Linked DNA regions of Ruficoccus amylovorans. The protein of the gene in region 2 binds, or shares a complex with, the protein of the main gene of each other region. Links are inferred from orthologs where the notes say so. Each region holds a gene or a part of one and is shown on either strand. Other genes may lie near its edges.

The links.
Region 1: the proteins of prmC (region 2) and prfA are in contact, whole or in part, in a crystal structure (PDB 2B3T), measured with the Escherichia coli proteins. The link is inferred for Ruficoccus amylovorans from one-to-one orthologs.

What each region holds. Positions count from the first base shown.
Region 1 is NZ_JACHVB010000014.1:221,320-224,502, reverse strand. The notes cover bases 159-3,028. They hold prfA (peptide chain release factor 1), read right to left. Parts: upstream 2,197-3,028; coding sequence 1,120-2,196; downstream 159-1,119. Other genes in these bases: H5P28_RS05405 (HAD family hydrolase), read left to right, coding at 2,545-3,028; H5P28_RS05415 (DEAD/DEAH box helicase), read left to right, coding at 159-940. Outside these bases: more of H5P28_RS05415, read left to right, coding at 1-158; more of H5P28_RS05405, read left to right, coding at 3,029-3,183. UniProt on the Escherichia coli protein: Peptide chain release factor 1 directs the termination of translation in response to the peptide chain termination codons UAG and UAA.
Region 2 is NZ_JACHVB010000035.1:233,806-236,963, reverse strand. What follows is about bases 253-3,097. They hold prmC (peptide chain release factor N(5)-glutamine methyltransferase), read right to left. Parts: upstream 2,179-3,097; coding sequence 1,327-2,178; downstream 253-1,326. Other genes in these bases: H5P28_RS12650 (SulP family inorganic anion transporter), read right to left, coding at 2,714-3,097; H5P28_RS12655 (hypothetical protein), read left to right, coding at 2,280-2,552; H5P28_RS12665 (SulP family inorganic anion transporter), read left to right, coding at 253-1,263. In the rest of the region: more of H5P28_RS12665, read left to right, coding at 1-252; more of H5P28_RS12650, read right to left, coding at 3,098-3,158. UniProt on the Escherichia coli protein: Methylates the class 1 translation termination release factors RF1/PrfA and RF2/PrfB on the glutamine residue of the universally conserved GGQ motif, i.e. on 'Gln-235' in RF1 and on 'Gln-252' in RF2.

The DNA.
Region 1 (3,183 bases), on a different replicon or contig from region 2:
TTTGCTGGACTTGTACCAGCAGAATTGCCTCGACCTCGATCAGGTGGAAACCTTCGTCCTCGACGAAGCCGACCACATGCTCGACATGGGCTTCATCCACGACATCCGCCGCATCGCCAAGGAACTGCCGCCCAAGCGCCAGACCCTGCTTTTTTCGGCCACGATGGCCGGGCAGATCGCCGAGCTGGCCACCACCCTGCTGCGCAACCCGAAGGAAATCCGTATCGCCCCGGCGGCCACCACCGCCGAGAAGGTCGAGCAGAAGCTCTACTTCGTGCAGCACGAGCACAAGCGCACACTGCTCACGCACCTGCTCAACGAGCGTTCCGACGGCAACCCCGACGAACTGAGCCTGATCTTTACCAAGACCAAGCACGGCGCGAACCGCCTGGCCAACCAGTTGACCCACGAAGGCATCCCCGCCGACGCCATCCACGGCAACAAGACCCAGGCCGCCCGCCAGAAGGCCCTGAACCGCTTCCGCAGCGGCGAAATCCGCGTGCTGGTAGCGACCGATGTGGCCGCCCGTGGCATTGATGTCAAAGACGTGACGCTCGTCGTGAACTTCGACCTGCCGATGGAGCCCGACAGCTACGTGCACCGTATCGGGCGCACCGCCCGTGCCGGAGCCAGCGGCCTGGCCGTCTCCTTCAACAGCGCCGAGGAACTGCCCCTGCTCTTCTCAATCGAGAAGCTCATCCGGCAGAGTATCCCGGTCGAGGAGGAGCACCCCTTCCACGCCGAGCCCGTCGCCCTGCGCTACCGCAACCCGAGCAAGCGCCGCGAAGACCGCGCTCCTGCGGGACGCAAAGGCGGCTCCTTCAAAAAGCGTGGCAGCTTCCGCCAAAAGCCCTCGCGCGGCGGTAAGTCCTTCGGTGGCGGCAAGTCCTTCGGCTCGAACGGCCCCCGCAAGAAACAGCAGGCCCCGACCGGCCGCTAAGCGGACCGAGCGCAACCTTTTTTTCTCAATGCCGCGGACCAACATCCGCGGCATTTTTTTGATGTACGGATAAATCGCGGGAATTGGGCATTCCATATCCTCAGCCATGTGACCACACAAGGATGGCTCACAAAAGCCGGCAGATCGAATATCTCTGCCCGCTGGCGGGCAGGCCGCGCCTACTTGTTCATTGCGTCGAGGCGGGCCTGGAGATCCGCCCGGCGGAGGGCTTCGACGAGATCGTCGAGGTCGCCCTCCATCACCTGCGGCAGCGAAAGGCTCAGGCCGATGCGGTGATCGGTCAGACGGTTTTGCGGAAAGTTATACGTCCGGATGCGCTCGGAGCGGTCGCCAGTGCCGATCTGGCTGCGGCGGTTGGCGGCGTACTTTTCCTGTTCCTCGCGCTGCTTCTGCTCCAGCAAACGGGAGCGAAGCACGGTCAACGCCTTGGCCCGGTTCTTGTGCTGGGAGCGCTCGTCGGCGCAATAGACGGTCAGACCGGTGGGCTTGTGCGTCATCTGCACGGCCGAGTCGGTGGTGTTGACGTGCTGACCGCCCGCGCCGCTGGCGCGTGTGGTGGTGATTTCGAGGTCTTCGGTCTTGATCTCGATATCGACTTCCTCGGCCTCGGGGAGCACGGCCACGGTCGCGGTCGAGGTGTGAATGCGCCCGCTGGCCTCGGTCACTGGCACGCGCTGCACGCGGTGGACGCCGCTCTCGTACTTGAGCACCTTGTAAACGTCGTCGCCCGTGATGAGAAAGGAAATTTCCTTAAAACCGCCCGCATCGGATTCGCTCGCCCCCATTGGCTCCACGGTCCAGCCTCGCTGATCGGCGAAGCGGTGGTACATGCGCGTCAGGTCCCCGGCGAAGAGCGACGCCTCGTCCCCCCCGGCCCCGGCACGGATTTCGACAATCGTGTTGCGCGAGTCGCTCGGGTCCGGTGGCAGCATGGCCAGCAGCAGTTCGTCGCGCTTCTGAGCGACCTGCTCCTCCAGCCCGGCGATTTCCTCGGCGGCCAGTTCCTTGAGCTCTGGGTCGGTCTCGGGATCGTCGATAATGACGCGATTGCCCGCCAGGTCGGCTTCGAGCTTGTCGGCGGCATCGTAAAGGGCCACGATGCCGCTCAGCCGGGTATGCTCGCGCGAGAGCTCGGCGGCACGGCGCTGGTCGGAGAAAAAGTCCGGCTCGGCCATTTTGGCGTCGAGTTCTTCCTTGCGGTTCCTGAACGGAGCGATGTCGGGGATGCCTTCCATGGATTTTCTAAAGCCCCCCATCGCCGCAAAGCCCGCCCGCAAAGACAAGGCTAAAGATGCGGGGGCCGAATCGAAGCAGCGACGATTAAAAGAATAGATTAACCACAAAGGCGCAAAGGCACAAAGAAGTAAGAGGGAAGCTGACTTTATTGGCCACACAATCTCCCTCTGTGCTTTTTGTGGCTCTGTGTCTTTGTGGTTAGTTAAAAACGCATCTTCAAGTGCACGCAGCATGTAGCTCAGAAAAAACTTTGCCTCTTTGCGCCTTTGCAGTGAATCTTTTTTCATCTTTGGCAAAGCGGCCTTGTGGCCCCGTCAGCCGGACGACGTTTTTTCTTTTCTCTCAGAATGACTTCTTCGACCAACAAGCTGAACAACCGCAACGTGGTGGCGGTGATCTGGGACTTCGACAAGACCCTGACGCCGGGGTACATGCAGGCTCCGATTTTCGAGCGCTACGGGATCGACGAGGAGCACTTCTGGGCCGAGGTCAACGCCCTGCCCGACATCTACGCCAAGCGCGGCATTACCGTCTCGCGCGAGACCGTTTACCTCAACCACCTGCTCAGCTTCATCAAAAACGGCCCGCTCAAGGGCCTGCAAAACCGCCATCTGCACGAGTTGGGCGGGCAGATTCCGTTTTTCCCGGGGCTGCCGGAGTTTTTTGGCGAATTAAAGGACTTCGCCACGTCCAAGCCCGATTACAGAAAACACGAAATCCGGTTGGAGCACTACATCATCAGCACCGGCCTGGCCGAGATGATCCGCGGCAGCAAGATTGCCGGGGCCGTGGACGGGATTTTCGCCTGTGAGCTGATCGAGTGCCCCCTGCCCCCGTATTTCAGCCGTCAGAACGAGCTTCAGATCCAGACGGACTTCGAGATCAGCCAGATCGGCGTCATCGTGGACAACACGATCAAAACCCGCTACCTCTTTGAGATCAACAAGGGCTCGAACAAAAACCCGGCCATCAATGTCAATTTCAAG
Region 2 (3,158 bases):
CTGATCCCGCTTGCTGGTGCGCCGCTGATCCTGATGTTCGCGCTGGTCGGACTGACCATGCTCATCATCTGGCTGTTGCCCAAGCTGACCCGCGCCGTCCCGGCCTCGCTGGCCGCGATCCTCGTTGTCACCGGCCTGTCCATCGCCATCAACCAGGCCGCTCCGGCAAGCTGGTCCGCACAGAACCAGCCCCACGCACTGCTGACGGTGGGCGACATGCTCCGGACCAACACCACCGCCCGCGCCACTACCGAGGCCCGCCAGGAGCTCGGCCCCGAGGCCCCGGATGCGGCCATCGCCGCGCAGGTCGCCGCCACCGTCGAGGCCGAGAGCGGGATCTCCGCCGGGCTGCCGAAGCTGTTCTTTCTCGACGGGCAGTACGACATCCTCCCGCCGTTCAACCTGGCGACTCTCTGGATTATCCTGCCCTTTGCCCTGACCATGGCCGGAGTCGGGCTGATCGAGTCGCTCATGACGCTGAGCCTGATCGACGAAATCACCGAGACCCGCGGACGGGGCAACCGCGAATGCGTCGGACAGGGCCTGGCCAATATCGTGTGCGGGATGTTCGGCGGCATGGGCGGGTGCGCCATGATCGGCCAGTCGCTCATCAACGTAAACTCCGGTGGGCGCGGGCGAGCCAGCGGCATCACTGCCGCCGTCTGCCTGCTGTCCTTCGTGTTGGTGCTGGCCCCGTGGATCGAAATGATCCCGATGGCGGCGCTGGTTGGGGTGATGTTCATGGTCGTAATCGGGACCTTCGAGTGGGCCAGCCTGCGCATGTTCCGCAAGGTCCCTTTCAGCGACATCCTCGTCATGGTCGTGGTGGCGGGCTACACCGTGGTCATGCACGACCTGGCCTCGGCGGTCATCCTGGGGGTAATTATCTCGGCGCTGGTTTTCGCCTGGCGGCACGCCACCCACCTGGGCGCGGAAGTTTACCCGGACAAAAAAGGCGCACGCGTGTACCAGCTACACGGCCCACTGTTTTTCGCCTCGGTTGCCTCGTTCAAGGAGCTGTTCAATCCCCGTGAAGACCCGGAAGAGGTCGTCATCGACTTCTACTTCACCCGCGTTTACGACCAGTCCGGCCTCGAAGCGATCAATACCGTGGCCGAAAAATACCGCAGCCTCGGCAAACGCCTGCACCTGACCCACCTCTCCCCCGAGTGCCGCAAGCTGCTCGACAAGGCCGGCGACCTGGTCGAGGTCAACCTCTCCGAAGACCCCCAGTACCACGTCGCCACTGACCGCCTCGGCTAGCGGTTGCACCAGGACCTGTTGAAAAACTCGTTTTCGGGGCTGGGCCGGGTGGCAACCGGCCCCTTAACATCCCATCCGGGCGAGGAAGAACCGCTCCCGCTTGCTCAAGTCTGGCAGGCTCTCGACCTCGGCGAACCCAGCCGCACGGGCCAACTCCTCCAATGCCGCGTGCTGGGCGATCCCTGTCTCCAACGCCAGCCAGCCACCGGCATCCAGATGGGCTGGAGCGGTGGCGATGATTTTGCGGTAATCGTCCAAGCCGTCGGGACCGGCGGTGAGGGCGCTTTGCGGCTCCCAGTCACGGACTTCGGGCTCGGCCTGCTCCCACTCCTGCTCAGTCAGGTAGGGCGGGTTTGAGACGATGAGAGAAAAGCGCTCCCCGCCCAGCGCCCCGAACCAGTCCGACTCGACAAATCGCACCCGCTCGGCCACCCCGGCGGCACGGGCGTTTTCCGTGGCCAGCTCCAAAGCGGCGGACGAGGCGTCCACCGCCGTGACCTGCGCTTGCGGAAAAACCGTCGCCAGCGACAGGGCGATGGCGCCGGTGCCGGTCCCCAGGTCGCAGATCGAGACCGGGGGCACCGCTGCGAAACGACTGGCCAGTAGCTCAATCAGCTCCTCAGTCTCCGGGCGGGGAATGAGGGCACGCGGGTCAGCCCGGAGCACGAGCCCGTGGAAATGTGCCTCCCCGAGGATGTACTGCAAGGGCTCGCGCTTGCCTCGCCGGGCGACCATCGGACGCATCGCGGCCAGTTCGTCGTCGCTGAGGAGGCGTTCGAATTGCAGGTAAAGGTCCAGGCGTCGGCAGCCGAGGGCATGAGCCAGGATCAGCTCGGCGTCCAACCTCGCCTGGGGCACGCCTTTTTGCTGGAAAAATGCGGTGGTTTTCTGGAGAATATCGAGCAGCGATTGCATGTAAGGCTCTCTAACTTGAAAGGATTTGCCCCTCCTGACGACATAGAACCTGCATCATTTGCTTCTTTCCGGGCATAAACGTCCGCCCTTCCTGTCCAGACATGCTCAAGTTTTTCCTCAAGCACGGCCTGAGTTGCCGGGATGCCACGCGGCTCATTTCCGAGTCGCGGGAACGCCACCTGAGCTTTTGGGAAAAGCTGAAGCTGCGCCTGCTGTGCCGCTGCTGCTGCTACACCGACCGCTACCGGCAACAGATCGAGGCCGTCTGCTCGCAAGTCGAGAACCACCCCGAGTGCTGCGAGGAAGCCCTCTCCGAACTCGGCCTGTGCGAGGAATCCCGCGCCCGCATGAAAGCCCGCCTGCGCGAAGAATAAGGCCGTTTTTTAATCGCTTTGTGGGTTTATGCGAGAGGGTGTTTTTTTGAAAAAAACACCCTCTCGCCCGCTCCCCAAAAAACTTTTGAAACGGAACTTCGTTCCTTCGCAGGAACCAGAACTGCCAGCACCGGAGATAAATAAGGAGAGAAGCCGAGCGGCTACTTTTTCTTGCCGGGATTGACGTAGATTTTGATGTCGGCCTGCTGGCCGCCCATGATTTCCATGGCCCGCTTGAGGGCGTTGGCGGTGGACTTGGTCGGGTTGTGCGGGGTGTCGGGGAAGACGCCGTGGCCGCGCCCGAGTTCATCGAGCAGGCCGGAGTTTTTAAAGACACGGATGACGTCCTTCTTGCATTCGGAGAAAAGCAGATGCCGGTCGTGCTCATGCATGAACTTGAGCAACTCCTCAATCGCCATGACGGCGGTCGCGTCAAGGTGACGGGCGTTGCGCATCTTCACGATGACGATTTTCAGGTTGGCGTCCTCGCAGACGCGGCGCATCTGGTCGCGGAAGATTTCCGCCGCGCCAAAGAACAGATCCCCCTCGACGTGGATGATGGAAATCTCCGGGTCGCGCCGCCCGCCCTCTTCTTCCAGTTCGGTC